DNA from 2 places in the Micromonospora sp. CNZ286 genome. Region 2 is predicted to be linked to the other one. Evidence: riboswitches for the same ligand, from Rfam matches in the RefSeq annotation. Region 2 holds a riboswitch; the other holds the start of a gene.
What was found. Region 2 has a riboswitch for thiamine pyrophosphate ahead of FHX31_RS04755 (ECF transporter S component). Riboswitches for the same ligand answer to the same signal wherever they lie in the genome.
Positions count from the first base shown of each region.

Region 1: linked by a shared signal. The riboswitch ahead of thiE (thiamine phosphate synthase) and the one ahead of FHX31_RS04755 (ECF transporter S component) in region 2 are both predicted to bind thiamine pyrophosphate.

Region 1 is NZ_JACHIZ010000001.1:303,477-318,587, reverse strand. It holds gene FHX31_RS01635 (hypothetical protein) at 1-2,174, shown strand, start outside; gene thiC (phosphomethylpyrimidine synthase ThiC) at 2,221-3,813, opposite strand; gene thiD (bifunctional hydroxymethylpyrimidine kinase/phosphomethylpyrimidine kinase) at 3,831-4,619, opposite strand; partial or broken gene FHX31_RS01620 (thiamine phosphate synthase) at 4,650-5,327, opposite strand; gene FHX31_RS01615 (thiazole synthase) at 5,390-6,163, opposite strand; gene thiS (sulfur carrier protein ThiS) at 6,168-6,368, opposite strand; gene thiO (glycine oxidase ThiO) at 6,359-7,489, opposite strand; gene thiE (thiamine phosphate synthase) at 7,483-8,109, opposite strand; TPP riboswitch at 8,104-8,215, opposite strand; gene FHX31_RS01595 (DUF559 domain-containing protein) at 8,334-9,245, shown strand; gene FHX31_RS01590 (aldo/keto reductase) at 9,731-10,693, opposite strand; gene FHX31_RS01585 (nucleotidyltransferase family protein) at 10,715-11,521, opposite strand; gene FHX31_RS01580 (ABC-F family ATP-binding cassette domain-containing protein) at 11,518-13,197, opposite strand; gene FHX31_RS01575 (class I SAM-dependent methyltransferase) at 13,239-13,844, opposite strand; gene FHX31_RS01570 (hypothetical protein) at 13,970-15,111, shown strand, end outside.
Region 2 is NZ_JACHIZ010000001.1:988,435-1,003,545, reverse strand. It holds gene FHX31_RS04815 (antibiotic biosynthesis monooxygenase family protein) at 1-213, opposite strand, end outside; gene FHX31_RS04810 (DUF6703 family protein) at 241-504, shown strand; gene FHX31_RS04805 (metal ABC transporter substrate-binding protein) at 593-1,540, shown strand; gene FHX31_RS04800 (metal ABC transporter ATP-binding protein) at 1,537-2,301, shown strand; gene FHX31_RS04795 (metal ABC transporter permease) at 2,303-3,178, shown strand; gene FHX31_RS04790 (ArsR/SmtB family transcription factor) at 3,222-3,524, shown strand; gene FHX31_RS04785 (hypothetical protein) at 3,577-4,182, shown strand; gene FHX31_RS04780 (hypothetical protein) at 4,192-4,359, shown strand; gene FHX31_RS04775 (acyl-CoA dehydrogenase family protein) at 4,417-6,390, opposite strand; gene FHX31_RS04770 (DUF6328 family protein) at 6,499-6,999, opposite strand; gene FHX31_RS04765 (sugar isomerase domain-containing protein) at 7,091-7,840, opposite strand; gene FHX31_RS04760 (alpha/beta fold hydrolase) at 7,837-8,673, opposite strand; TPP riboswitch at 8,750-8,856, shown strand; gene FHX31_RS04755 (ECF transporter S component) at 8,932-9,522, shown strand; gene FHX31_RS04750 (ABC transporter ATP-binding protein) at 9,619-11,052, shown strand; gene FHX31_RS04745 (energy-coupling factor transporter transmembrane component T family protein) at 11,049-11,849, shown strand; gene FHX31_RS04740 (hypothetical protein) at 12,102-12,398, opposite strand; gene gndA (NADP-dependent phosphogluconate dehydrogenase) at 12,765-14,207, shown strand; gene FHX31_RS04730 (hypothetical protein) at 14,235-14,459, opposite strand; gene FHX31_RS04725 (hypothetical protein) at 14,581-14,766, opposite strand; gene FHX31_RS04720 (isoprenyl transferase) at 14,835-15,111, opposite strand, start outside.

The DNA.
Region 1 (15,111 bases), 680 kb from region 2:
CGCTGCTCTCCGTCGCGCCCACGATCGTGTCCAGCCGGCCGCTGGCCACGGTACGGCTCGGCGTCCTCGAACCCTCCTGGCTGGATCCGGAGGCGGCGCAACGCCTGTCCATGCTGCTGCTGCCGGTGCTCACGCTGCTGGCCGGCGGGGCGGTCGGCGTGCTCGCCCGCCGGGCCGAATGGCCGCCGCTGGTGGGCGGCGCGGCCGGGGCGGCCGGCCCGGTGCTCGTCGCGTTCGCCTACCTGACCGCCGGTCCCGGCTCGGCCACCGACCGCTACCAGGTCGCGCCCTACTACGGCGCGCTGATCGCCGTGATCGCCGGTGCGCTCGGCTCGACCGCCACCACAGTGCTGCCCCGGCCGGTCACCGCCATCGGTGACCCCGACGCCGTCGAGGCCACCGACATCCTCGCGCCGCTGCCGCACTCGTCCACTCCGGGCGCCCCGGCCGCCCCGCCCGCGCCTCCGGTGACGAGCGGCGCCGCCGCGCCGGCGCACTGGAACTGGCCGGAGCCCGGCGGCTCGGCCACGGCGACGGCTCCGGCCGGTACCGATCTTCCCGCCGCCGGCCGGCCGGCCCTCGCGGGTCTGCCCGCCGTCGATCAGCCGGCCGTTGCGGAACGGCCGGCGGGTGAGCGCCCGGCCGTCGCCGACACGGGCCACGGCCAGCCCATGCCGGGTCTGCTGCCCCCGGGGCGCCGGACCTCGGCCATCGACGTCCTCGCCGCGGGCCGCCCCGACCCGGTCCCGGGTCCGGGTACGGACATGGGCACGGGTCCGGGCACGGACATGGGCACCGCCCACGCGGGCGGCACCGGCGAGGCGGTCATGACGGACCGCGCAGGAACCGCCGACCGGGCCGTTGCCGGTTCCGAACCTGCCGATGCAACGTCCGGGCAGGCGACCGGCGTCCCGGACAGCGAGGCCGCCTCAGGCACCGGCTCGGCAGCCGGCACTGACGATGCCGCACCGGAACCGCCCCAGGAAGCGGCGGCGACCACGCCACGGGTGACCCGGCCGCGCCGTACCCGCGCCAGCCGGTCCAGCGGCACCACCGACGGATCGACGTCACCCGCCGACGCCACAGCACCCCGCCCAGCGGATGCCGCCTCCCCGAGCGCCGCTGCGGGCACCACCTCGGAAGCCACGTCACCGGCCACCGGCGGCACCGCCGAGGGCCACGTTCCCGGCCCGCGTACTGACAGCGGCGCGCTCGCCGGACCGGTCACGGCCGACGCGGACAGCGACACCCCCGCCGCGCCACCGGCCGAGGCCACCGGAGACACCGGCGCCACGGGCCGCTCCACCCGCTCCCGGCGCCCCCGCGCCCCGAAGGCCGGACCGCGTGCCACCGGCCCGGCCTCCCCCGGCTCCGGCCCGGCCGACGTCGCGCCGACGCCGCCGATCGAGCAGGCCGACGCCAGGTCGACGATGCCGAGCAGCCCGGCCGACGCCCCGCTGACGACGCCGAGCAGCCCGGCTCCCCGCACCGATGCACCCACGGGGGATGTCGCACCGACCGGGCGTCCCGGACGCAATTTCTTCTTCGACGACCCGGCGCCGACCCCGTCGTCCCGGCCCCGGTTCCCGATGTTCGAGGACGTCACCGGAGCGCCCGGCGAGGTACGCCCGGCCTGGCCGATCACCCCGGTGGCCCGCCCGCACCGCGCCACCACCGAACCGGACGCACCGGCCCGGGACGACGCGGAGGCGTCCGCCCCGGCCGAGCCGGCGCCGCGCCCCCGCCACCGTGGCCTGCCCGAGCCGGGCGCGAGCACCGGATGGGACGCGCTCGCCACGAACGCCCGCCCGGCGGGGCCGCTCGCCCGGCCGGAGGCGGGGAGACCTGTCGCCCGGCCCGAGGCGGCGACCGCCGCACCGGGCGAGGCGGGTGCCGCGCTGCCCGAGGCCGCCGCCGCGGAGACGGAGGCGGACTCCCGGCGCGGGCGGCACGCCGAACCGGACGACGCCGACGCGTCCGGCGGGAAGCCGAAGACCCGGCGCGGCCTGTTCCGGCGCAACCGGGCCAAGGGCGACCCGGAGCCGGCCGACCGTACGGCCGAGCCGGGTGCCGAGGCCGACGACGAGTACGTGGACTGGGTCGCCGGTCTCGCCTCGGACGACAACGCCGACGACGCCCGCTCGCTGCGTACCGGGCGGCACCACCGCGAGTGAACGGCGGCCCGGGGGCGGGCCGGAAGCGACCCGCCCCCGGCCTCGCTCACGCCAGCGGCAGGTAGACCCGTGACCCGGAGGCGACGAACTCCTCCGACTTGCCGCGCATGCCCCGCGCCGCGTAGTCCTTCAACTCCTGCGTGATCTTCATGGAGCAGAACTTCGGCCCGCACATCGAGCAGAAGTGCGCGGTCTTCGCCGGCTCGGCGGGCAGAGTCGCGTCGTGGTACGCCCGCGCGGTCTCCGGGTCCAGCGCCAGGTTGAACTGGTCCTCCCAGCGGAACTCGAACCGGGCCTTGGACAGCGCATCGTCCCACGCCTGCGCGCCGGGGTGCCCCTTGGCCAGGTCGGCCGCGTGCGCGGCGATCTTGTACGCGATCACGCCCGCCTTCACGTCGTCGCGGTCGGGCAGCCCGAGGTGCTCCTTCGGGGTGACGTAGCAGAGCATCGCGGTGCCGAACATGCCGATCATCGCCGCGCCGATCGCGGAGGTGATGTGGTCGTACGCGGGCGCGACGTCGGTGGTCAGCGGGCCGAGCGTGTAGAACGGCGCCTCGTGGCACCACTCCTGCTGGAGGTCCACGTTCTCCTTGATCTTGTGCATCGGCACATGCCCGGGGCCTTCGATCATCACCTGGACGTCGTACTCCCAGGCGACCTTCGTCAGCTCACCGAGCGTGCGCAGCTCGGCGAACTGCGCCTCGTCGTTGGCGTCCGCGATGGAACCGGGGCGCAGGCCGTCACCGAGGGAGAACGTGACGTCGTACTTCGCGAGCAGCGAACACAGCTCCCGGAAGTTCGTGTAGAGGAAGTTCTCCTCGTGGTGCGCCAGGCACCAGGCCGCCATGATCGAGCCGCCCCGCGACACGATCCCGGTGACCCGGTCCACCGCCAGCGGCACGTACGGCAGCAGTACCCCGGCGTGCACGGTCATGTAGTCGACGCCCTGCTCTGCCTGCTCGATGACGGTCTCGCGGAACACCTCCCAGCTCAGCTTCACCGGGTCGCCGCCGACCTTCTCCAGCGCCTGGTAGATCGGCACCGTGCCGATCGGCACCGGCGCGTTCCGCACGATCGCCTCGCGGGTCTCGTGGATGCGCTTGCCGGTGGACAGGTCCATCACGGTGTCCGCGCCCCACCGGGTGGCCCAGGTCAGCTTCTCCACCTCCTCGGCCACCGACGAGGTGACAGCCGAGGTGCCGATGTTGGCGTTGACCTTCACCAGGAACGCCTTGCCGATAATGGCCGGCTCGCACTCGGGGTGGTTGACGTTGAGCGGCAGCACGGCCCGCCCGGCCGCGATCTCGTCCCGGACGAACTCCGGCGCCACCGACTCCCGGACCGCCACGAACTCCATCTCCGGAGTGACGATCCCGGCCCGGGCGTACGCGAGCTGCGTCGGCCGCTTCCCCTCCACACCCGCCAGCGGCGTGCCGGCGCCGCGTACCGGGGCCACGTCGCCGCGCTCGGCGATCCACTGACCACGCAGCGCGGGCAGCCCCACCTCCGGGTCGGAGCCGGGACCGGAGGTGTCGTAGAGCCGTACCGGCGGGTTGTCCCCGGTCAGCGTCACCTCGGCGAACGGCACCCGGACGTCCGGGCGTGACCCTTCCACGTACACCTTGCGACGTGCCTGCATGACAGCCTCCCTGTCGCTCATGCGGACCAGCCGAAGTGGTCCAGCGGGCCGCGTCCCGCGCCCAGCTCCCAGGTCCGCGCGCCGGTCAGCGCGCGGGTGACGTACTCCTTGGCGGCCGCCACCGCGACCGGCACCGCGTCGCCCGCCGCGAGCCGGACCGCGACGGCGGCCGAGAACGAACAGCCGGTGCCGTGGTTGTGCCGGGTGTCCACCCGGGGCGCGCGCAGCAGGCGGGTCGTCCCGCCGCCGGCGAGCACGTCCACCGACTCGCCGTCGGCGTCCACGTCGCCGCCGGTCACCACCACGAACGCCGGGCCGCGCGCCGCCAGCGCCTCCGCCGCCGCGACCATCCCCTCGACGGTGCCCACCGGGCCTCCGGTGAGGGCCGCGGCCTCCGCGCAGTTCGGTGTCGCCACCTCCGCGTACGGCAGCAGCCGCTCGACCGCCTCCACCACGCCGAGCCGGTGCCCGCTCGTGGCGACCAGCACCGGGTCGACGACCAGGTGTGGCAGCCGCCCGGCCCGGGCCGCCTCGGCCACCGCGTCGGCGACCGCGGGGGTGCCGAGCATGCCGGTCTTCACGGCGCGCACGTCGAAGTCGCCGAGGACGCTGTCCATCTGGTCGCGCACTGTCTGCGGCGGCAGCGGCAGGACGGCGTCCACGCCCCGGGTGCTCTGCGCGGTGACGGCGGTGAGCACGCTCGTGCCGTACGCCCCGAGCGCGGCGAACGTCTTGAGGTCGGCCTGGATGCCCGCTCCTGCCCCGGAGTCGGAGCCGGCGATGCTGAGAACTGTTTTCGGCGTCACTGGTTCTCTTCTCCGGTGGTTGCTGTGACGGCTGCGGCCGACAGTGGTTGCGGTCGGGGCTGCGGCGTGCGGGCCTTGGTCGGATCGCGCGGGGTGGGTGCGCGCCACACGGGTGGCCGCCTCCTCGAAAGCTCTGCCCAGCGTGGTGGCGGTTTCGGTGGGGTCTGGGGCGCGCATGATGGCGCCCAGGACTGCTACTCCGGTGGCACCTGCCTCTACGCATGCGGTGACCTGGGCTGTGGTTTCGATGCCGCCCAGTGCCAGCACGGGCACCTTGCTTGCCGCGATCAGCTCGCGCAACCCGGTCGGCCGTAACGCCGGGCCGTAGCCGGGCTTTGTTCTTGTCTCGTAGACCGGGGACAGCGTGGCGTAGTGCTCGGTGGTGAGCCGGGCCAGCTCGGCGGTGTCGTGACAGGACCGGCCGACCAGTCCGACTGCGGGCGGCGGGTACGGGCCGGCGGCGGGCAGGTGCACCGCGTCCCCGTCGAGCGGATCGGGTCCGGCCACGACGAGCGTGCCGCCCGCCTCGGCGAGGATCGCGCGCAGCTCGACGGCGAGCGCGAGGCGTTCGGCGCGGGGCAGGTCCTTCTCCCGCAGCACCACCCAGCGCACTCCCCCGCCGACGGCCCCCGCGACCACGTCGACGAGAGCCCTCTTGGCGACCCGCCGATCGGTGAGCAGCACGACCCCGGTCGGGCCGGTGTAGATCCTGGTACGCGGCCGCCCTTCCACGGGCGCCTCCGTACCAAGATCCGCAACGCGTAGAGCGGTCACAGGTCGGGCCGTCCCTCGTCGGGGGTGGACGGCAAGGCGTGGAAGCGGCGGGTGATGCGGCCCGCGCCGTACGCCAGGCGGCCGGCCTCGACCGCGTACCGCATGGCCGTGGCCATCGCCACCGGGTCGGCGGCCCGGGTCACGGCACTGGCCAGCAGCACCGCGTCGCAGCCCAGCTCCATCGCCAGCGCCGCGTCGGAGGCGGTGCCGATGCCCGCGTCGAGCACCACCGGCACGTCCACAGCCGCCCGGATCAGCCGGATGTGGTGCGGGTTGCCGATGCCCAGCCCGGAGCCGATCGGCGACCCGGCCGGCATCACCGCCGCGCAGCCCACGTCGGCCAGCCGCCGGGCCAGCACCGGATCGTCCGAGGTGTACGGCAGCACTGTGAACCCGTCGGCCACCAGTTCCTCGGCGGCGCGCAGCAGCTCCACCCCGTCGGGCAGGAGCGTGCGCTCGTCGCCGATCACCTCCAGCTTCACCCAGTCGGTGTCGAACGCCTCCCGGGCCAGGTGCGCCGTCTTCACCGCCTCCACGGCGGTGCGGCAGCCGGCCGTGTTCGGCAGCAGCCGTACGCCGCAGCGCTCCACCAGGTCGAGCAGGCCGCCCGACCCGCCGGGCGTGGTGTCCACCCGGCGCAGCGCCAACGTCACCAGCTCGGTGCCGGAGGCGCGGATCGCCTGCTCCAGCACGTGCAGGTTGGCCGCGCCGCCGGTGCCGAGGATGAGCCGGGAGCCGAACGCGACCCCGCCGATCTCCAGTGTGGACATCCGCTCACCCGCCCTGGGTGGCGCTGAGTACCTCGACCCGGTCGCCGTCGCGCAGCACGCTCGCCGACCAGCCGCCGCGTGGCACCACCTCGCCGTTGACCGCTACGGCGAGCCCGCGCTTCCGGTCGGTGACGGTGCGGACCACCTCGGCGACGGTGACGCCCTCGGGCAACGTCCGGCCGGTGCCGTTGACGATCAGTTCCACGTGCGCTCCTTCCCGAAGCGGTCCGGGGTGAAGGGGGCGAGCGCGGGATCCGGCTCGCCGGTGACGATCAGCTCGGTGACCAGGTCGGCGGTGACCGGGGTGAGCACGATGCCGTGCCGGTGGTGCCCGGTCGCCGCGAGCACGCCCGGCTGCCCGGGGATCGGCCCGATGATCGGCGCGTTGTCGGGCGTACCGGGGCGCAGCCCGGCGACGGCCTCCACCAGCTCGTACTCGACGAGTTCCGGCACCAGCTCCGCGGCGGCGCGCAGCAGTGTCAGCACGCCACCGGCGGTGACCTCGGTGTCCGCGCGCTCCTCCACAGTCGCCCCGACCACGACCTCACCGCTGTCCCGGGGCACCAGGTAGACCGGCTCGCTGTCCGCGTACCCCCGGATCACGTGCCGGAAGCCCGGCGGACCGCCACCCGGCGCGCGCAGCCGCAGCACCTGGCCCTTGACCGGCCGGACCGGCAGGCCGGTCAGGCTCGCCGCGCCGCAGCCGGCCGCGACCACAGTGACCCGGGCGTCCACCTCGGACAGCGCGCCGACGCGGGCCGGGCGCAGCTCCACGCCGACGCGTTCCGCAGCAGTGCGCAACGCGGCGACCAGCCGTCGCGGATCCACTTGGTGGTCGCCGGGGGCCACCGCGCCGCCGCGCACGCGCGGTGCCAGCGCCGGCTCGCGGTCGCGCAGCTCCGAGGGCCGCAGCGGCGTGATCGGCAGTCCCAGACCCCGTTGGTACGACCACAGCCGCCCCGCCTCGGCCAGGTCGTCGGCGGTGAGCCCGACCACGAGCGTGCCCTCGGTGCGGTAGCCGAGGTCGACGCCGCTCGCCTCGGTCAGCTCGGCCGCGAAGCCGGGCCAGCGGGCGGCGGACCCGACGAGAAGCGCTGTGAGTTCGTGCTCACCGAAGTACGCCTCCGCGACCGGCGACAGCATCCCGGCGGCCACCGACGAGGCGCCCGACCCGGGCCGGTCGTCGTGCACCACCACGCGCAGTCCGCGCTGCGCGCACCGCCACGCGATCGCGAGTCCCACCGGCCCGGCGCCCACCACCGCCACGTCGGTAAGGAAGGGCCCCCTGTTAACGCCTCCGGTAGAGGAAGGGCCCCCTTTTAACACGTCAGCGCCCGCAGCAGCTCGGCGGTGGCGTGCGCGGGATCGGCAGCCAGGCTGAGCGCGCCGACCACCGCCACCCCGTACGCCCCGGCGGCCCGCAGCGCCGACACGCTCGCGGCCGTCACCCCACCGATCGCGATCACCGGGACGCTGACCGCCTCGGCGACCGCGCGTATCCCCTCGGGGCCGATCGGGTCCGGCAGGCCGGACTTGGTGGTGGTGACGTGGCACGGGCCCACGCCCAGGTAGCTCGCGCCCGCATCCACGGCCGTACGGGCGCCCACCGGCTCCCGGGCGGTCGCGCCGAGCACCGCGTCCGGGCCGAGCACCCGGCGCGCGGCTGCGACCGGCAGATCGTCCGCGCCGACGTGGCCCCCGGCGGCGTCCACCGCGAGCGCCACGTGCAGCCGGTCGTTGACCAGGCACTGTGCCCCGTACGGCCGGCACGCCTCGGTCACCCGGCACGCCAGCTCGTACGCCTCCCGGTCGGTGGCGTCGTCCTCCACGCGCACCTGCACGACGAGTTCGGCGCCCGCCACGGGCAGGGCGGCACGCAGCACGGCGAGCGGGTCACGCCCCGGCCGGGTGTCGGTGATGAGATGCAGTCGTCCCAGGGACAGCACGGCAACGCTCCTCCCTGCGCCGGCATTACCCGGATCAGGTTCGACGGTCGGGGGCTCCCAGCCCCCCTCTCAGCCCGGTCCGCACCGGGCTCCCGTGGGTCACTTGCGGCCTACCGTACGACGCCTCCCGCCCGTACGGAACCCCGGGTGAGGTTTTTCCCAGGAACCGTTCACATGCCGTACCGGGGCAACAGGTGATCGTCTCGTCACGACACGCTGCCGGGATGTCCGTTCCCGCCCGTGTCCCGCGCCGCCTGGCGATCCTGCCGTTCCGGGGCAGCCATGCCGTCTCCGAAGGACTGCTCACCTGGACGATGCTGCGCGGGCCGACCTGGATCCGCCTGCTGCCGGACGTGTACGTGCACCGGGACGGACACCGCGCCGACGACCACCGGATGTGGTGCGAGGCGGTGGCGTTGCGCCTGCCGCCGGGTGCCGCACTGGCGGGACGCAGCGCCGCCTGGCTGTTCGGCACGGACGTGCTCAGCCGCGACGCGCCGGTCACCGTGCTGCTGCCGAGCCCGGCCCGCATGCGTCCTCATCCACGGCTGCTGGTGACCCGGTCGCCCCTGCCCGAGTCGGACCGCACCCGGTTCGCGGGGCTGCCGGTCACGACCCCGCTGCGTACCGCGTTCGACCTGGGCCGGCAGGGCTCACTCGCCGAGGCGCTGGTCGCCGTCGACGCGCTGCTGCGTCGCCGGGTCGTGAAGCTGCCCGTCCTGCGGGCCTACGCCGCCGACCGGCCGGGTTGGCCGGGCGCTCCGCTGCTGCGCGAGGTACTGACGATGGCCGAGCCGTTGAGCGAGTCCCCGATGGAGACGCGGCTGCGGCTGCTCCTCCTCGACGCCGGTCTCGGCCCGCTGACCGCCCAGCACGAGGTGCACGCCGGCGGACGCTTCGTGGCCCGGGTGGACCTGGCCTGGCCGGCTCTCCGCCTCGCGGTCGAGTACGACGGCGACCACCACCGGGAACGGGCTCACTTCCGGCGGGACGTGGCGCGCCTGAACGCGCTCCGCGCGGCCGGGTGGGTCGTGCTCCGGTTCACCGTCGACGACGTGCTACGCCGGCCCGACGCCACTGTCGCCCTGGTGCGCCAGGCCCTGGCAGAACGTCGCGCCGCCGCGGCAAACCACTGATCCGCACCCGCAGCCCCCCGCACCCCGGCTCGCAGCCCACAGCCCACAGCCTCGCAGCCCCACAGCCGCAGCCCCACAGCCCCGCAGCCCCGCAGGCCCGAGTCTCGCCCCGCCGCGCCCCCGGCCGCCACCCGCCACCTGGCCGGAGCGGGCCGCCCAAGACAGCACGGGCGTCAGGAGGCCGCCCACAGACACCTATGGCGTTCCACTCGCGACTGAATCTGGCGACGAGTGGAACGCCGTGGGTGTCTGTGGGCCCTCTTGACACCCATACCGTTCCACTCATCGTGAGCGCTGCCCCTGAGTGGAACGCCACGGGTGCCTCCGCGCGCGGGCGCGCGGGCGGGCGGGCGGGCGGGCCACGGTGGGCGCACGCCGCGCGGGGCAAGCCCCGACGCTCGCACGCCAACGAGCGGGCGCACCCCGACGCGCGAGCGGGCGCACCCCCGACGCGCGAGCGGGCGCGTATGTACCGGCAGGGACGGTCAGAGGATGGCGTCCAAGGCGGTCAGGTCGTCGTCGGACGGCTGCCACGTCCCGGCTTCGGCATTGGCCTTCACCTGGTCGGGAGTGGTCGCGCCGGCGATCACCGACGTCACGGCGGGACGGGCCGCCAGGCCGCCGATGGCCACCTGGAGCATGCTGATGCCGCGCTCGGCCGCGTACGCCTCGATCGCCTCGATGACGTCCCAGCGCGCGGCGGCCAGCCGCTCGGCGTACCGGCCGCCACCGGCCAGGCGGCTGCCCGCCGGGGGCGCCTCGCCGCGCTTGTACTTGCCGGTGAGCAGCCCGTTGGCGAGCGGGAAGAACGGCAGCATGCCGAGGCCGAACCGCTCGCAGGCGGGGATCACCTCGTCCTCCACCCCGCGCTCCACCAGCGAGTAGTGGTTCTGCGCGGAGATGAACCGGGTACGCCCCTGCGACGACGCGGTCCAGTCGGCGTCGGCGATCTGCCACCCGGCGAAGTTGGAGTTGCCGAGGTAGCGCACCTTGCCGGCGGTCACCAGGTCGTCCAGCGCGGCGAGCGTCTCGTCGATCGGGGTGCCCGGGTCGGGCTCGTGCATCTGGTACAGGTCGATGTGGTCGGTGCCGAGCCGGCGCAGCGACGCCTCGACCGCGCGGGCGATGTAGCGGCGGGCGCCCCGGGCGCCGTGGTCCGGCCCGTTCGCGCCGTTCATGTCCATGCCGAACTTGGTGGCCACCACCACGTCGTCGCGGCGGCCCTTGAGCGCCTGGCCGAGCAGTTCCTCGGAGGCGCCCTGCGGCTCGCCGTAGATGTCGGCGGTGTCGAAGAAGTTGATCCCGGCGTCGAGCGCGGCGTCCACCACCGCCCGGGTGCCGTCGAGGTCGAGTTTGCGGCCGAAGTTGTTGCAGCCGATGCCGACAACTGACACCACGAGCCCGGAGTCGCCCAGCCGGCGATAGGTCATCTCACTCACGAGATCCACCCTATGCCCGCTGCCCGGGTGTCATCCGGGCAGCGGCAGCACCTGGTCGGCCAGCGTCCGGGCGGCACCGATCGTCGCCGCCAGTTCCTCAGGGGTACGCCCCACCGCGCCCAGCAGCGCCTGCGCCCGCTCGGCGAAGTCCGGCGGCGCACCGGGCAGGCGCCCGGCGGAGACGATCATGCCCTTCTCGTTGACCAGCCACCGCCCGGCCCGGCCGTGCAGCGCGTGGACCAGCACGCCGACCACCCGGAACAGGCAGCCCGCCACGTAGCCGGCGTCACCCCTTGCGGCGCCCTTCGCGGCGCCGTCGAGCAGCAGCCCGATCTCCCAGCCACCGGCGACCAGCGCGGCGCCGAGCGCGGGCGGGTAGTCGACGGTCTCGGCCCGCAGCGCGGTCAGCTCGCCGGTCGGGTCGCCGAGCACCCGCCCGAGCGCCACCTCCCCGGCGTACGCGTGCGAGTAGAAACCGAGCGGATGCCCGGCCTGCGCCTCGACCGTGTAGCGGCCGGCCCGGCAGTCCGCCCAGACCCGGTGCACCCGGTCCAGGTCGCGGTAGATCCAGTCCACCGCCACCCCGCCGACGCGCAGCCAGCCGCCCCCGTCGACCCACGGTCCCCAGCCGCCCGGGGCGGTGAGGTCCACCGGCCCGTCGGCGATCGAGGCGGCCACCGCGCGCAGCCCGGCCAGGTCCGGCGCGCCCCGGTAGTAGAGGCCCACGTCCCAGTCGGAGTCGGGCCGGTGCTCGCCGCGGGCCCGGCTGCCGCCGAGCGCCACCGCGACCACGCCGTCCACCGCGCACAGCCGGTCGGCCAGGTCCCGGTCGATCACCCCACGTCCCAGACCGGCTCCGGCGTCTCCACCACGTCGCCGTCGCCCCGGAACAGCACGAACCGGTCGAAGGTACGGGTGAACCACCTGTCGTGTGTCACCGCGACCACAGTCCCCTCGAACGCGGTCAGCCCGGCTTCCAGCGCCTCGGCCGAGGCCAGGTCGAGGTTGTCGGTGGGCTCGTCGAGCAGCAGCAGCGTCGCCCCGGACAGCTCCAGCAGCAGCACCAGGAACCGCGCCTGCTGTCCGCCGGAGAGCGTGCCGAACCGCTGGTCGCCCTGGCCGGCCAGCTCGTACCGGGACAGCGCCGCCATCGCGGCGTGCCGGTCCATGCCGGCCCGGTGGTCGTCGCCGCGCCACAGCACCTCGACGAGCGTCTTGCCCATCAGCTCCGGCCGGTCGTGGGTCTGCGAGAAGTGCCCGGGCCGGACCCGTGCGCCGAGCCGGACCACGCCGCCGTGGGCGACAGGTGCGAGCGCGGCGGCGCCGTCCACAGGCGTGTTGCCCGGCTCCGGGTCGGTGCCGCCCCGGGCCAGCAGCCGTAGGAAGTGCGACTTGCCGGTGCCGTTCGCGCCCAGCACCGCGACCCGGTCGCCGTACCAGAGTTCCAGGTCGAACGGGTACGTCAGGCCGTCCAGCTCCAACTGCTCGGCGATCACCGCGCGCTTGCCGGTCCGCCCGCCGGTCAGGCGCATCCGGATGTCCTGGTCCTTCGGGGGTACGGGCGGCGGCCCGGCCTCCTCGAACTTGCGCAACCGGGTCTGCGCGGCCTGGTAGCGGGAGGCCATCCCGTCGTTGTACGCGGCCTTCTGCTTGTACATCAGCATCAGCTCGCGCAGCTTCTGGTGCTCCTCGTCCCAGCGCTTGCGCAGCTCGTCGAGGCGGGCGTGCCGGGCCACCCGTGCCTCGTGCCAGCTCGCGAAGCCGCCCGGGTGCACCCAGGCGCTGCCGCCCTCCACCGCGACGACCCGGTCGGCGGTCTGCGCCAGCAGTTCCCGGTCGTGCGAGACGTAGAGCACGGACTTGCCCGACTCGCGCAGGCGCGCCTCCAGCCAGCGTTTGCCGGGTACGTCGAGGAAGTTGTCCGGCTCGTCGAGCAGCAGCACCTCGTCGGGGCCGCGCAGCAGCAGTTCCAGCGCGAAGCGCTTCTGCTGGCCGCCGGACAGCGTGCGGACCGGCCGTTCCCGGGCGCTGTCCCAGGGCAGGTCGAGCACGATGGTGGCGACGGTGTCGAAGAGGACCTCGGCGTCGTACCCGCCGGTCTCGCCCCAGGCGGCGAGCGCCTCGGCGTACGCGAGCTGGGTCTTGGCGGCGGCGGAGCTGTACTTGCCGCGGACCTCGGCCGCCCGCATGGCCGCCTCGGTCTCGGCGAGCCGCCGCCCGGCGTCGCGCAGCGCCGGCGGCGCCAGCGACAGGGCGAGGTCGGCGAGCGTGGACTCGTCGCCGATCATGCCGATGAACTGCCGCATCACGCCCAGCCCACCGGAGCGGGCGACAGCGCCGGTCTTCACCGGCAGGTCACCGGCGACCATCCGCAGCAGCGTGGTCTTGCCGGCGCCGTTCGGGCCGACCAGCGCCACCTTGGCACCCTCACCGACCCGGAACGACACGTCGCTGAACAGCTCACGCCCGTCCGGGAGGATGTGCCCTACTCCTGCCACGTCCACGTATCCCACGCGGGCATCCTGCCCGAGCCGGGTCGGTGGACGACACCGGATTACCGGGTGACCCGCAGCACCCGGTAGCCCTTCTGGCTGGCGTGCCGCTCGACCGACCAGCCCTGCTCGACCAGCCAGCGGTGCAGCGAGTCGCCGCCGAGGTGCCGGGCGACGACCAGCCAGGCCACGCCGTCCGGGGCGAGGCGGGGCAGCCAGCGCAGCAGCAGGCCGTGCAGTTCCGGCTTGCCGATGTGGATCGGCGGGTTGGACCAGATCTGGCTGAAGGTGACGTCGTCCGGCAGGTCGTCGGGCGCGACGGCGCGTACCCGGTCGGCGGCACCGACCCTTGCCGCGTTGGCGGTGGTGAGGGCGCGGGCGCGCTCGTTGACGTCCACGGCCCAGACGGTGGCCTTCGGCGCGACAGTGGCCAGGACGCAGGTGATCGGGCCGAAGCCGCAGCCGATGTCGAGCAGCGCATCGCTGACGTCGGCGGCCGGCAGGTCGGCCTTGCGCAGCAGCACGGCGGTGCCCGGGTCGAGCCGGTCGGCGGAGAAGACGCCGCCGGCCGAGGCGAGCGTGTAGTCGCGCCCGGCGACTGTGAACTCGACCTCGCGGGGGCGGGCCGGGGTCGAGGGCTCAGCTGTGAAGTAGTGGTCGCCGGTCACGCCCGCATTCTCGCACCGGGCCGCAGGGGTTCCGGCGACGGTGTCACGGGCGGGGTCGCACGCCACTCCGCCAGAATTTCCCGATATTACCCCTGAAAGGGACAATCAGTCCTACTCTATGCCACATGGTGTACCGGTACGAGTCCGATGAGGACGCCTTCCTGGAGTACCCGAAGCCCGGGTCGGCCCCGAACGGGCCCGCAGCCACGCCCCCGCCCGCGGGTCCGTCACGCTCCCGCTTCCCCACGCCGTCGCTGCCCCCGCCGCCACGCCCGCAAGCGGCGCTGCCGCCGACCGGCGCGGCCGAGCAGGCCGACCCCGGCGGGCAGGCGGTGGCGGACGACGCCCGCGCACCCGTTCCCGCGCCACCGGCCCCGGCGCCGACACCGGGACGGCCCGCTCCACCACGGGAGCCCTCCCCGGTGCCGCAGCCCGCGCCGCCCATGCCGGCACCCGTACCGGCGGCGGCGAACCGGCCGACGGTGCCGATCCCGGCCAGCCCCACCGCCCGCGCCGCCGACGTCTCCGAACTGCCCCGGACCCGGCGCGCCGAACGCCGCGGCGGCGGCCGGTTCTGGCAGACGCTCGTCGGCGGCGCCGCCGTACTGCTCCTGCTCTCGCTCACCGGGCTCGCCGTCGCGGCCCTGCTCGACGAACGCACCACCACGCCGCCGGCGGGCCAGCCGACCCCGCAGCCGACCGAGTCGAGCACACCGTCCGGCGGCACCGACCTGGACTCCCGGGACACCGACCAGGCGTCGCTCACCGCCAAGGAGGTCTTCCCGACCAAGGACCTGGTGGTCACCGACGGGAAACCGGCCTACCGGGTGCTGAAGACCCAGGCCAGCACAAAGTGCCAGGTCGCGGCCACCGGCGAGATCGCCGACCTGCTGGTCCGGCTCGGCTGCAACCAGGTGGTGCGGGGCACGCTCCGCTCCCCCGACGGCGACCACCTGATCACCGCCGGTCTGTTCAACCTCACCGACGTGGCCACCGCCCAGCGGGTACGCGACCGCATCCGGCCGCTGCTCGACGCGCGCCAGGGACGGTTCCGTGGCATGGCGGCGGGCGACGACACCGACGCGGTGGAGAAGGCCGCGGCCCGGGTCGCCTGGCAGGTACGCGGACACTACGTCGCCTTCTGCCTGGTCACCCGCGCCGACGGGGAACGCATCCCGAGCGACGACGCGACCGCCCGCGAGATCATGTACGACCTGGTCGAACTGCACCTCAACCGGGGTGTGCTGGACCGTCGCGCGGCGGCCGG
Region 2 (15,111 bases):
CTTGACGTCGAATCCGCCGAGCGCCCGCCGGTACGCACCGACCGACTCCCACTCGGTGATCAGGACCCAGTGGTCCGGGTCGTCGAGCGCCCGCAGCAGTTCACCGCGCAGGTAGCCGGGGCGGGCGGCGAGCGCGGCCAGCGCGGCGTGCGCCGCACGGGTGAACTCGTCCACCGTTTCGGCTTCCACCACGAAGCGGTTGGTGACCAGCACGGGGTTCCTCCTCGTAGAGTTTGTGGCATGCAGCGTACGCAGAGTCCTGTGCTGTCCCGGTTGGCACGGCTCAACCCGACGGCGGTGTTCCTGGCCGCGCTGGCCCTGGTGCTTGTCGGCCTCTTCGCGCCCGGCCCGGCGGGCGGCGTCCTGCTGCTCGTGCTGGCCGGCGTGCTGGTCTGGCTGATGTCGGTCACCTGGCCGGTGCAGGCCCCGGCGACCCGGATGCTCCGGCTGGTGATGCTCACCTTGTTGATCGCGGTGGCGCTGGCGAAGCTCATGGTCGGCTGACTCGGGAAAGCAGAACCGAGCTGACCTGCGCTGACATGCAATCATGCGTTTTTGACAATAGTTTTCGTTGTCGCGGACAGTTGAGCCCATGACCGTTCGTGCACCCCGCCGTATCCTGACCGCCGCAGCCGCCGCCCTGCTCGCCGCCGCCGGCCTGACCGCCTGCGCGGACGGCACAGGCGGCGCGAGCGCGCCGGGCAGGGTCGACGTGGTGGCCGCGTTCTACCCGCTCCAGTTCCTGGCCGAGCGGATCGGCGGCGACACGGTCGCGGTCAGCAACCTGACCAAGCCCGGCGCCGAGCCGCACGACCTGGAACTCAACCCGCGGCAGGTCGGCCAGGTCGTCGACGCCGACGTGGTCGTCTACCTCAGCGGCTTCCAGCCGGCGGTGGACGAGGCGGTGGAGCAGAACGGCGGCGACCGCGCGTTCGACGTGGCGGGCGTGACGCCGCTGCGGGACGCCGCCGCCGGTGGCCACGACCACGATCACGAGGGCGAGGCCGGGCACGCCGAGGAGGGCGGCGGCAAGGACCCGCACGTCTGGCTCGACCCGACCCGGCTGGCCACCATCGGCGACAAGCTCGCCGAGCGCCTCGGCAAGGCCGACCCGGACCACGCCGCCGACTACGCCGCCCGCGCCGGCGCGCTGCGCACCGAGCTGACGAAGCTGGACACCGAGTACGCCGACGGCCTGCGCACCTGCCAGCGCCGGGAGATCGTCACCAGCCACACCGCGTTCGGCTACCTGACCGAGCGCTACCAGCTGGAACAGATCGGCATCAGCGGGCTCACCCCGGAGTCCGAGCCGTCCCCGAAGCGCCTCGCCGAGGTCGCCGAGGAGGCCCGGGAGCACCAGGCCGGCACGATCTTCTTCGAGACGCTGGTCAGCCCGAAGGTCGCCGAGACGATCGCGCGTGAGGTCGGGGCGAAGACGGCCGTCCTGGACCCGCTGGAGGGCCCGCCCGCCGACGGCGACTACCTCTCCGCGATGCGCACCAACCTGCAGACCCTGCGAACCGCTCTGGACTGTTCATGACCTCACCCGTGATCGAGATCGCGCACGCCACCGTCGGCTACGACGGCAGCCCGGTGCTGCGTGACGTCTCGCTGACAGTGACCGCCGGCGAGGTGGTCGCCGTGCTCGGCGCCAACGGCTCCGGCAAGTCGACGCTCGTGCGCGCCGCGCTCGGCCTGGTGCCGGTCGGCGCCGGGTCGGTCGCCCTGTTCGGCACGCCGCAGCGCCGCTTCCGGCAGTGGCACCGCATCGGGTACGTGCCGCAGCGGCTCGGCGCGGGCAGCGGAGTACCAGCCACCGTGCGCGAGGTGGTGGCGTCCGGGCGGCTGGCCCGCCGGGGCGTACTGCGTCCCTCCGGGCGGGCGGACCGGGAGGCGGTGGCGGCGGCACTGGACGCGGTCGGGCTCGCCGACCGGGCCGGTGACCCGGTGTCCACGCTCTCCGGCGGCCAGCAGCAGCGCACCCTGATCGCCCGCGCGCTGGCCGGCGGGCCGGAGCTGCTGGTGCTGGACGAGCCGACCGCCGGGGTGGACGCTGCGAGCCAGGAGGCGTTCGCCGGGGCGCTGCGCGCGTTCCGCGACGGTGGCGGCACGGTCCTGCTCGTCGCGCACGAGCTGGGCCCGCTGCGCCCGCTGATCAGCCGGGCCGTGGTGGTGCACCAGGGCGGGATCGCCCACGACGGCGCGGTGCCCGAACCGGCCGGCCACCACGCCGACCCGGACCACGAGCACGTGCACCCGCACTGCGACGAGGAGCCCGCCCGGCTCTGGACAGGCATCTGAGATGGATCTCTTCCAGTACGACTTCATGCTCCGCGCCCTGGTCGGCGCGCTGATCATCGGTCTGGCCGCCCCGGCGCTCGGCATCTACCTGGTGCAGCGCCGGCTGGCGTTGATCGGCGACGGGCTCGGGCACGTGGCGCTCACCGGCGTCGGTGCGGGACTGCTGCTCAACCGCTCCCCCGTGCTGGTGGCGGTGATCGCCGCGACGCTCGGCGCGGTGGTGATCGAGCTGGTCCGCGCGTACGGGCGCACCTCCGGCGACCTGGCGCTGGCGTTGCTGTTCTACGGCGGCATCGCCGGTGGCGTGATGCTGGTCGGGCTGTCCGACGCCAGCAGCGGGTCGCTCAACGCGTACCTGTTCGGGTCGCTGACCACCACCTCCCGCACCGACCTGATCACCATCGGGGTGCTCGGCGCGGTGCTGCTGGTGACCATGCTGGTGCTGCGCCCGGCGCTGTTCGCGGTCTGCCACGACGAGGAGTACGCCCGGGTGTCCGGCCTGCCGGTGCGGGCGCTGAACCTGCTCATCGCGGTCGGCACCGCGGTCACGGTGACCATCGCCATGCGGGCGGTCGGGGTGCTGCTGATCAGCGCGCTGATGGTGGTGCCGGTGGCGACCGCGCAGCAGGTGACCCGGGGCTTCCGCTCCACCATGACGGCGGCCATGGCGCTGGGCCTGTTCGCCGCCGGCACCGGGGTCTGGGTGGCCGCGACCGCCGACACCGCCCCCGGCGCATCGGTGGTGCTCGTGGCGATCGGCTCGTTCCTGCTGGTCGCGCTCGCGGCGGCCGGTGTGCGGGCGCTGCGGCGGCGGGTGCGGGCCGACCGGGCCACGCCCCCGTCCGAGCCGGTCGAGCACGAGGTGCTGCTGCGGTGAGGCCCTGCCCGCCGGCGCAGCTGGGATTGGTTACCGTTACAGGGTGACCGGCACGAACGGGTACGACGCCTTCGAGGGTGCGGGTGACCTGCTGCGCGCGCTCTCGGCCCCGATCCGGCTCGCGATCGTCAGCGAGCTGGCCGAGGGCGAACGCTGCGTGCACGAGCTGGTCGAGAAGCTCGGCGCGCCGCAGCCGCTGGTCTCCCAGCACCTGCGGGTGCTGCGGGGCGCCGGGGTGGTGCGCGGGTCGCGGCGCGGCCGGGAGATCGCGTACGCGCTGGTCGACGACCACGTCGCGCACATCGTGGCGGACGCGGTCAGTCACGCCGGTGAAGGGTCGCACTGAGCGGGAAATCGGCCACGTGCCGACGCGCCCGCGCCGTGGGACGCTGTCCGGCGTGAAGATCTACGCCGACCGTTTTCCCACCGCCGTCCGCCAGTTCCTCACCGACCTGCTCGTGGTCGTCTGGGTGTACGCGGCGATCCGCTTCGCGCTGTGGCTGCACGACGTGGTCGAGAAGCTCGCCGTACCGGGGCAGAAGCTGGAGGGGGCCGGCGGCGGACTCGCCGACAACCTGGCCGACGCCGGCGGCAAGGTCGGCCGGGTGCCGATCGTCGGCGACGAGCTGACCGCGCCGTTCACCCGGGCCGCCGACGCCGCCCGCTCGGTCGCCGAGGCGGGCCGCGACCAGCAGGAGCTGGTCGGGCAGCTCGCGCTCGGGCTGACCGTCGCGGTGCTGGTGTTCCCGCTCGGCCTGGTGCTGTTCGGCTGGCTGCCGCTGCGCCTGCGCTGGATGCGCCGGGCCGGCGCGGCGAAGGCACTGGCGGGCGTCCCGGCCGGCCGGGACCTGCTGGCGCTGCGCGCGCTGGCCGGTCAGCCGCTGTCGAAGCTGACCCGGATCGCGCCCGACGTCGCCGAGGCGTGGCGGCGCGGCGACGACGCGACCGTCGACGCGCTCGCCGCGCTGGAGCTGCGCGAACTGGGGCTGCGCGGCGGCCGGTAAGGTGTGCCGGTGCTGTACTTCCTGATCGTCGTCGCCGTGCTGCTGCTGGGATACGCAGGCGTGCTGGTGAGTTTCGTCCGCAAGGGCCGCAAGATCCCGCCGTCGGCGTACCTGGTGCTGGCCGGCCTCAACGGCCTGATCCTGGCCGGCATCCTGGCCTGGGCGATCGCGCGCTGACCGCCCGGCGGCCGCCCTCGGCGGCCGTCCGGGCGGCACGGCCGCCTGGTGGTCCGGTCAGCCGGCGGGCGGGATGCGACGGCGTACGTCCTGCTCGGTGGACGGCCCCGGCTCCCAGCGGGCCACCCAGGGCAGGTCGGCGGGCGGGGTGACGACACCCTCCTCCACCGAGGCGTACCGGCCGGCGACGATCCGCTTGGCGGCGGCCACGTCGACCGAGTCGGTGTTCGACCACAGGCCGGTGAACAGCTCGTCGACGCGCAGCCGCGCCTGCCGGCAGAACAGGTCGGCCAGCTCGACGTTCTCCGGGTGCGCGTCCCGCTCGGCGTAGGCCCGGACGCAGACCGCGCTCATCGCGAACAGCTCCGCGCCGATGTCCACCACCCGGCCGAGGAACGCCTGCTTGCGCTCCATCTTCCCCTGCCAGCGGGACATCGCGTAGAACGTCGACCGGGCCAGCTTGCGGGAGGTCCGCTCGACGTGGCGCAGGTGCCCGGCCAGCGGCCCGAACTCCTGGTACGCCCCGGGCGTCTGCCCCTTGCCGACGGCGAGCGTGGGCAGCCACCTCGCGTAGAAGGCGCCGGCCCGCGCGCCCGCCTTCGCCTTGCGGCCCAGCCCCGCGTCGGGGTCGATGATGTCGCCCGCGACGGACAGGTGCGCGTCGACCGCCTCGCGGGCGATCAGCAGGTGCATGATCTCGGTGGAGCCCTCGAAGATCCGGTTGATCCGCAGGTCGCGCAGGAGCTGCTCGACAGCGGCCGGCCGTTCCCCCCGGGCGGCGAGCGAGTCGGCCGTCTCGTAGCCGCGCCCACCGCGGATCTGGATCAGCTCGTCGGCGATCCGCCAGGCCATCTCGCTGGCGTAGAGCTTGACCAGCGCCGCCTCGATCCGGATGTCGTTGCGGTCGTCGTCGGCGAGCATGCAGGACAGGTCGAGCATGGACTCCATGCCGTACGTGGTGGCGGCGATGAAGGCCAGCTTCTTCGCCACCGCCTCGTGCTCGCCCACCGGGCGGCCCCACTGGACCCGGTCCGCCGCCCACTCGCGGGCCACGTTGAGCGCCCACTTCCCGGCGCCGACGCACATGGCAGGCAGCGAGAGCCGGCCGGTGTTCAACGTGGTCAGCGCGATCTTGAGGCCCTTGCCCTCACCGCCGATCACGTTCTCCTTCGGCACGAACACGTCGTGGAACCGGGTGAGGCTGTTCTCCAGGCCGCGCAACCCGACGAAGGAGTTGCGCCGCTCCACGGTGATGCCGTCGCTGTCGCCCTCCACCACGAACGCGGTGATGCCGCCGCGCCGCCCCTCGCCGGCCGGCACCCGGGCCATCACCACCAGCAGCGTGGCGAGCGTGCCGTTGGTGGCCCAGAGCTTCACCCCGTTGAGCCGGTAGCCGGTGCCGTCCGCGGTCGGCTCGGCGGTGGTGGCGAGCCGGGCCGGGTCGGAGCCGACGTCCGGCTCGGTGAGCAGGAACGCGGAGACCTCACCGGCGGCGAGCCGGGGCAGGAACCGTTCCTTCTGCTCGGGCGTGCCGAACATCTTCAGCGGCTGCGGCACGCCGATCGACTGGTGCGCGGAGAGCAGCGCGCTGACCGCCGGGTTCACCGAGCCGACGAGCATCAGCGCCCGGCAGTAGTGCAGGTTACTCAGCCCCAGCCCGCCGTACTGACGGTCGATCTTCATGCCGAACGTGCCGAGCCCGGCCAGGCCGTGGAACACCTCGTCGGGGATGCGCGCGTCCCGCTCGATCGCCTCGCCGTCCACCTCGGACGTCAGGTACGCGCGCAGCGAGCCGAGGAACTCGTCGGCGCGGGCCACCTCGGCCGGATCGGGGCGGGGCCACGGGTCGATCAGGTCGAGCCGGAAGCGGCCGAGGAACAGTTCCTTGCCGAAGCTGGGCCGGTCCCAGGCCGACTCGCGGGCGGCCTCGGCGACCTGCCGGGCCTCCTTCTCGGAGACCTGGCCCGCCTCGGCGGGCAGCGGCCCCGCGCCGTCTGGTGACTCGGGCCGGCTGTTCTGTGTCGTGGTCACGGCTGCCTCCTCGTCGGTCCGGCTGCGTCGACGCGTTCGACGAAAACGACGCTACCCCCGGGTGTTACCCAGGGGTAGCGCTGCGTGCACGTCCGATTTGGCGGACGGTCAGTCGGTGAGCGTCTGCGGGTTGTCGTCCTCGTCGTCGATGTCGTCCTCACCCCAGTTGCGCCGGCTGAACGGCAGGATGGCCCAGAAGATCAGGAACCAGAGGCCGGTGAGCGCGCTGAGCAGGAACGCGATCGGCCGGTCCAGCACGAAGTCGGTGACCAGCAGGACCGAGCTGACCATCGCGATCAGCATGAAGAACAGGCCGCCGGTGGCCATCCGGTGGGCGAACCGGACCAGCTCCGGCTTACGCCCCTGCCGGAACAGCGCCCGGTGGAACGCGACCGGAGAAATGATCATCGCGGCGGACGCGGCGGCGGTCAGCAGCGCCACGATGTAGACGTCGCGCTGGAACTCCGTGGTCCGGCCGAACCCGTTGCTGAACGGCAGCGTCAGCAGGAAGGCGAAGAGGATCTGCACGCCGGTCTGCGCGACCCGCAGCTCCTGCAACAGATCGGCGAAGTTGCGCTGCCAGCGCTGCTTCTCGGATTCCTTGGACACTCGCGGACCTCCCCGGGAGACGGCACGGCCGGCGGGTGAACGCCCACCGGCAGGACCGCCTGTGCCCCGTACGGATGATCACGAAACCGGTTCAGGAACCGCGGCGGATCCGGCCCGCGTACCGTGCCTCCAGTTCGGCGTTGTGCTCGTCGCCGCCGGTGATGTTCGCGGACAGGTAGACCGGCGGGCGCTGCCCCGCCGCGACCAGCCGGGCCACCACCTCGGCGACGATCTGCTGGGCGAGCAGCGCCGCGGTGATCGAGGAGACCGCGCCGACCGCGCCGCCGCCCGGCAGCGGCAGCGTGGCGTCGCCGTACGGGGCGCCGTTGTCCAGCACCACGTCGGCGAAGTCGGCGAGCTTGCGGCCGGACGGGTGCCGCGAGGTCATCCGCGCCGAGTGCTGTGCCGACGTGATCGCCACCAGGCCGTGCCCGCGTTCCTTCACGATGGACGCGAACTCGACCATCGCCCCGTTCACGCCCGAGTTCGAGGCCAGCACGAACACGTCCTGCGGCCGGATCGGCGCCAGCTCGTAGAGGCGGTGCGCCACGGCCGGGTCGCGCTCCAGCTTCGGGCCGAGCACGTCGGCCGGGTCGCCGCCGATCAGCACCAGGTCACGCAGCGCGATCCGGTTGGTGGGCACCAGCCCGCCGGCCCGGCCGGCGATCTCCATGGCCAGCGCCTCGGAGTGCCCGGTGCCGAACGCGTGCACCACACCGTCGGCGCGCAGCGCCGCCGCGATCAGGTCGGCCGCGTCGGCCACGTTCTGCCGCTGCTCGGCGGCGACCCGGCCGATCGTCTCGGTCACCACCGCCAGGTACGCCTCGGCGCTCACCGTCATGCCTCCTCCGTTCCCGCGCACCGGGCGAGGATCGCCTCGGCCAGCGGGCCGGGCGCCTCGTCCGGGATCCAGTGGCTGACGCCGGACAGCGTCACGAACCGGTAGTCACCGGTGACGTGCGCGGCGCACGCCTGCGCGGCCGTCCGGCCGATCGCCACGTCCTTGTCGCTCCACACGAACGTGGTGGGCACCCCCACCGGGGCGACCGCCTTCATGTCCGCACCGGTCATCGCGCGGTACCAGTTCAGCGCCGCCGTCAACGCGCCCGGCTCGCGCATCGGCTCGGCGTACCGGGCCACCACGTCGGCGTCGCCCACTCCGCTCAGCAGCTTGCGCAGCGTGGCGCCGTTCCACGCCAGCAGCACCTTCTCCGCCGTACCGGGCTTGCGGAACAACGCGATGTAGGCGGACTTGACCTTCTGCCGGGGGTCGGTGGCGAGCGCGTGCCCCATCGCGGCCGGGTGCGGCACCGACACCGCGGTCAGCGTCCGCACCCGCTCCGGGTGCGCCGCCGCCAGCCCCCACGCCACGATCGCGCCCCAGTCGTGGCCGACCACGTGGGCGCCGGTCACCCCGAGTGCGTCCAGCACCGCGGCCGCGTCGGCCACCAGCTCCGGAATCCGGTACGCCCCGACGTCGGCCGGACGCGCGCCGGGCGAGTAGCCGCGCTGGTCGAGCGCGTACGTGCGCAGCCCGGCGGCGTGCAGCGCGGGCGTGACCGCGTCCCACTCACCGGAGTGCTGCGGGAAGCCGTGCAGCAACAGGACCGGGTCACCGTCCTCGGGGCCGCCGGCGCGTACCTCGAACGTCAGTCCCCGCGCATCCACCAGCATGATCGCCACCATACCGACACTCGCCCTGCTGGGCCGGGGCCCGTGGTCGGTGCTAGCGTCTGCGACGAGACAACTTCACATCCGACAGGGGAGCGCACAGCGCTGAGAGTGCGGGCCGGTGCCCGCAGACCCTCGAACCTGATCTGGGTAATGCCAGCGCAGGGAGTTCGGTCGACCTCCAGCCGCGTCGCCGTCCGGTGACCACCGGGCGCGGCGTGCGTCTTCTCCTGGTTCACCTCGACGAACTGGGAGCCAACCGTGAACCACACCGACAGCAACCGCTGGCGTACCGTCGACATCGTCGTCGCCTCGGTCATCGCCGTCGCCTTCGGCGTCGTCTTCTGGGCCTGGGGCCTGCTCTGGAGCGCCACCGACGCGGCGTTCGCGTTCTTCCCGCCGGCCCAGGCCGTGCTATACGGCGTGTGGCTGATCCCGGCGGTGCTCGCCGGCCTGATCATCCGCAAGCCGGGCGCCGCGCTGTACTGCGAGACGGTGGCCGCGATCATCTCCGCCCTGCTGGGCAGCCAGTGGGCGAGCATCGTGATCCTCCAGGGCCTGATGCAGGGCATCGGCGCCGAGCTGGCCTTCGCCGCGTTCCGGTACCGCTCGTTCCGACTGCCGGTGGCGGTGCTGGCCGGCGCGCTGACCGGTCTCGGCGCGGCGATCTTCGACTTCGTCTACTGGAACAAGGCTTTCGACTTCGCCTCCTACCGCCTCCCGTACGCGCTGATCACGATCGTCAGCGCCACGATCGTCGCCGGTCTCGGCGCGCACGTCCTCACCCGCGCGCTGGCGAACACCGGCGTCCTGGACCGCTTCCCCGCCGGCCGCGACCGAGCCCTGGTCTGACGCCTCCATCGTGTCGATCATGAAGTTGACGGCCGTTTCGGCACCCGTCATCGCCGTCAACCTCATGATCGACGGAGAAGAGGGGGTGGGTGGGCGGTGAGCGGGGTGGTGCTGCGGGGGTTCGGGTGGCGGCACGGGGGACGGAAACGCTGGGCTCTGCGCGGGGTGGATCTGCGCGTGGAGAGCGGCGAGCGGGTGCTGCTGCTCGGACCCTCCGGCGCCGGTAAGAGCACGCTGCTGGCCGCGCTGGCCGGGCTGCTGCCGGAGGACTCCGGCGAGCAGGAGGGCACCGTCGAGATCGACGGGCTGGACCCGCGCAAGGCCCGCGAGCGCGTCGGCATCGTCTTCCAGGACCCGGAGACCCAGCTCGTCATGGCCCGCTCCGGCGACGACGTGGCGTTCGGGCTGGAGAACCGTGGCGTACCCGCCGGGGAGATCTGGCCCCGCGTCGACGAGGCGCTGCACCGGGTCGGTTTCCCGTACGACAGGGACCGCCCCACCGCAGCGCTCAGCGGCGGCGAGCAGCAGCGGCTGGCGCTGGCCGGCACGCTCGCGCTGCGTCCCGGGCTGCTGCTGCTCGACGAGCCCACCGCCAACCTCGACCCGGCCGGCGCCACCCTGATCCGCCGGGCCGTCGCGAACGCGCTCGACCCGGACACCACGATGGTCCTGGTCGAGCACCGGGTCACCGAGGCGCTGCCGCTGGTCGACCGCGTCGTCGTGCTGGAACCCGGCGGCGGGGTGCGCGCCGACGGGCCGCCCGAGGCGGTCTTCGCCGCGCACGGCGACGCGCTGGCCGCCGCCGGGGTCTGGGTACCCGGCCACGTCGCGCCACCCCGGCACGCCACCACGCCGCCCGGCGACGTGCTGCTCACCGCGGAGCGGCTCGGCCTGCCGCCCCGGCTCGACCCCACCGATCTCCGGGTACGCGCCGGCGAGGCGCTCGCCGTCCTCGGCCCCAACGGCGCCGGCAAGTCCACACTGGCGCTGCTCCTGGGCGGCCTGCTGAAGCCCGGCACGGGCGCCGTCACCGCGTCGGCGGAACTCGCCGGGCGGGACGCGCGAACTCCCCCGCACCGCTGGCGGGCACCCGCGCTGGTACGCCGGATCGGTTCGGTGTTCCAGGACCCGGAACACCAGTTCGTCACCGCCACGGTCCGCGACGAGCTGGCGCTCGGCCCGCGCCGCACCGGCCGGCCCGAGTCGGCGGTGACCGCCACCGTCGACGAGCTGCTGCACCGGTTGCGGCTGGACCGGCTGGCCGGCGCCAACCCGTACACCCTCTCGGGCGGGGAGGCGCGGCGGCTGAGTGTGGCGACGGCCCTGGCCACCGCGCCCCGCCTGCTGATCTGCGACGAGCCCACGTTCGGCCAGGACCGGCGGACCTGGCTGGAGCTGGTCGACCTGCTCGCCGAGCTGCGCGACGCCGGGCACGGCGTGGTCGCGGTGACCCACGACGAGGACTTCGTCGCCGCGCTGGCCGACACGACGCTCACCCTGCACCGCTCCCCCGACGGGGTGGCCACGTGATCGGCCTAGAACCGGTCGCCGCACCCGGCGCCCCGCTGGCCCGGCGCAACCCGGTGGCGAAGCTGGCCGCCGCTGTGGTCTTCACGCTGATCCTGGTGGCGACGCTCGACCCGGTGGCCCCGGCCATCGCCATCGCCGTCGAACTCGCGGTGCTGCCGCTGTTCGGGGTCCGCTACCGGGTGCTGGCCCGCCGGGCCTGGCCGCTGCTCGCCGGTGCCGCCGGCATCCTGATCACGCTGGTGCTCTTCGCGGCCGACCGCTCCGGCCGGGTGCTGGTCGAGGCCGGCCCGGTCCTGGTCACCGAGGGCGTCCTCGTCACCGCGCTGGGCCTGGTGCTGCGGATGCTCGCCGTGGCGCTGCCCGGCATCGTCGTGTTCGCCACCACCGACCCGACGGACCTGGCCGACGCGCTGATCCAGAACGCGAAGACGCCCGCCCGGTTCGCCATCGGGGCGCTCGCCGCGTTCCGGATGGTGCCGCTGCTGGAACAGGAATGGCGGATGATCAGCATGGCCCGCCGGGCCCGCGGCGTGGACGCCGGCCGCAACCCGGTGGCGAAGCTGCGGCTGTTCGCGTCCACCGCGTTCACGCTGCTGGTGGGCGCGATCCGGCGGGGTACCCGGCTGGCCGTGGCGATGGACGCCCGGGGCTTCGACGCGGGTACGCCGCGCACCGTGGCCCGCCCGCAGCGCTTCACCCGCGCCGACGCCCTGCTCGTGGCGGGCGCCGCGCTGCTGGCCGGCGGTGCCCTGGCCACAAGCATCGCCCTGGGCACCTTCCGCCCCTTGATCGGCTGACCCCGGGCCCGCCCCGCCTCCCCGTCCCCGCCGCCCTCACCCCGCCCACCCTCGCCCCGTTGATCATGAAGTTGACGGCACCGGTTGCCCGTTTTGTCGCCGCCAACTTCATGATCGACAGGGCTGGAGTGGATCTTGGTACGGGATGGCCCTTCTAGGGGCCGGAATCGTCCAAGATCTCTGGGGGGACGCCCGGGCAGGCCCCCGATGAGGGGCCTGCCCGGTGAGCGGCTGGCCGGGAAGGGCTGTCGGTCAGCTGCGGCGGAAGGCGTAGAACCGGGTCTGGCCGGCGCGCTGACTACGCCCGGTGAACCGGGCCTGCCGCCCTGCCGGTGGGCCGGACCGGGGCGGCGTCGCGGATGCGCCCGGCAGGACCGGGGTCTCCAGGGACTCCGAGGGCGGCACCGACTCCGGGGACACGGCGGACGCCACCGGCTCCGTGGGGAGCACCACCGCGGGTGGCGTCACCGTGAGCGCGTCGAGCTTCGGCGGGGTCACCTGCGGCGACGACTGCTTGCGGGACTTCTTCGGATTGCGCTTCGCGGGCATTCGCGGGCCTCCTGTCGTGCGGGCGCGCCGACCGGGACGCGCCGAGCGGGGGCTCCGGTGCGTTCCGATCACGACAGACACCGCGACCGACGGTGGCGGGGAAGGAATGCGGACGCCCGGAGCAGGACGGGTCCACGGCACTGGCGGCGGTGGACCGGGCTCGGAGGTGGGGCGTCACTTACGCATGCGGCAACGCTATCCCGCGGCCCGGAGACCCCGCACCCGAATTACCGGAGAGAACGCGAACGCGCCCGCGCGAGACGCACGGCCACCCGGCGATCACGCCCTGTCGACGTCCCCGCCCGCTCCCCCGGCGACCGCGATACGGTCGCAGAACGGCAGCACGAACGAGAGGTGGCGGTACGCATGGCAGAGCAGGCGACGGCGCAGATCGGGGTCACCGGTCTGGCGGTGATGGGCCGCAACCTGGCCCGGAACCTGGCCCGCAACGGCTTCGCCGTGGCGGTGCACAACCGGTCGCCGGAACGTACCCGCAGCCTGGTCGCCGAGCACGGCGACGAGGGCACGTTCGTGCCGTCGGAGTCGCTCGCGGACTTCGTCGGCTCGCTGGAGCGGCCCCGCGCGGTGATCGTGATGGTGAAGGCCGGCGCGCCCACCGACGCGGTGATCGACGAACTGGTCCCGCTGCTGGAGGAGGGCGACATCGTCGTCGACTGCGGCAACGCGCACTTCGCCGACACCCGCCGCCGGGAGGAGGCGCTGCGCGCGCACGGGCTGCACTTCGTCGGCACCGGAGTGTCCGGCGGCGAGGAGGGCGCGCTGCTCGGTCCGAGCATCATGCCCGGCGGGTCGGCCGAGTCGTACCGCAAGCTCGGGCCGATCTTCGAGAAGATCGCCGCGCAGGTGGACGGTGAGCCCTGCTGCCGGCACATCGGGCCGGACGGCGCGGGCCACTTCGTGAAGATGGTCCACAACGGCATCGAGTACGCCGACATGCAGCTCATCGCCGAGGCGTACGACCTGTTGCGGGCCGGTCTGTCGGCGAGCCCGGCGGAGATCGCGGAGATCTTCCGGGAGTGGAACGGCGGCGAGCTGGGGTCGTTCCTCATCGAGATCACCGCCGACGTGCTCGGCCACACCGACGCGGCCACCGGCCAGGCGTTCGTGGACATCGTGCTCGACCAGGCCGAGCAGAAGGGCACCGGCCGCTGGACCGTGCAGAGCGCGCTCGACCTCGGCATCCCGATCACCGGCATCGCCGAGGCCACATTCGCGCGGTCGCTGTCCGGGCACGCCGACCAGCGCGAGGCAGCCCGCCGGGTGTTCGCCGACGCGGGTGAGAAGTGGCAGGTGGACGACCGGGACGCGTTCGTCGAGGACGTGCGCCGCGCACTGCTCGCCAGCAAGATCGTCGCGTACGCGCAGGGGTTCGACCACATCCGGGCCGGCAGCCGGGAGTACGACTGGGACATCGACCTGGGCGGCACGGCCACCATCTGGCGGGGCGGCTGCATCATCCGGGCCGGTTTCCTGGACCGGATCCGGGAGGCGTACGACGCGGAGCCGGACCTGTCGACGCTGCTCGTCGCGCCGTGGTTCGCCGAGCGGGTCAGCGACGGCGTACCGGCCTGGCGACGGGTGGTGGCCGACGCGGCCCGGGCGGGCGTGCCGGCCCCGGCCTTCGGGTCGTCGCTGGCCTACTTCGACGCGCTGCGGGCGCAGCGGCTGCCGGCCGCGCTGATCCAGGGCCTGCGGGACGACTTCGGCGCGCACACCTACCACCGGGTGGACCGGGCCGGCTCGTTCCACACGCTCTGGGCGGGCGACCGCTCCGAAGTGGAGGCGTGAGCCGCGCAGACAGCCCCGCCGGACGGTTCACCAGGCCCGCTGACCGTCCGGGTCGGGCGCCCAGCCGGCGGCCGGCTCACCCGACGCCAGTTCGCCGATCTCACCGGAGCGGACCGCCGGGGTGTGCCCGAGGTCGGCGCACCACCGCTGGGCGACGTCGGCGCACAGTGCGGCCACCGCGTCCCGGCGGGCCGGCTCCACCAGGTCGGCGGCGGCCAGGGCAGCAGTCATCTCGTACCGGAGATCGCGCATCCTCCACCCCCGTGGCGGGCGCGCACCCGGCGGCGCGCCCTGCGCCGATCGTAGAGCGGAACGCCCCGCGCCCGGCGGGAAAGCCGGATGCGGGGCGTCACGGTCGGGCCGGACGTCGCGGTCAGAAGAACCGGCGACGCCTGGCCTTCTGCGGCCGGATCAGGTCGGCGCCCTTGGTCAGCAGACGGCTCACCCCGGACGGGCCACGACGGGCCTCCAGGGTGTGGCTGAGCCGGCGCGCGCCGGCCGCCGCCAGCGGCACGGCGACCGCCATGACCGCCCACTGCGCGATCCGCTTCTGAATCATGTGGTTCACCTCCGCGTTTGCTGTCTGGAGGTATCGGTACCCAGCGCGGCCCGTCGGTAAGCGTGACCTCAGGCGCCCGGGGCGACCGGGTTGGGCAGGGCGCCGCCGAAGCGGCGGTCGCGCTGGGCGTACAGCTCGCAGGCGTACCAGAGGTGGCGGCGGTCGAAGTCGGGCCAGAGCGTGTCCAGGTAGACCAGCTCGGCGTACGCGGTCTGCCAGAGCAGGAAGTTGGAGATGCGCTGCTCGCCGGAGGGGCGCAGGAACAGGTCGACCTCGGGCACCTCGGGGTGGTAGAGGTAGCGCGCCACCGTCTTCTCGTTCACCTTGGCCGGGTCGAGCCTGCCG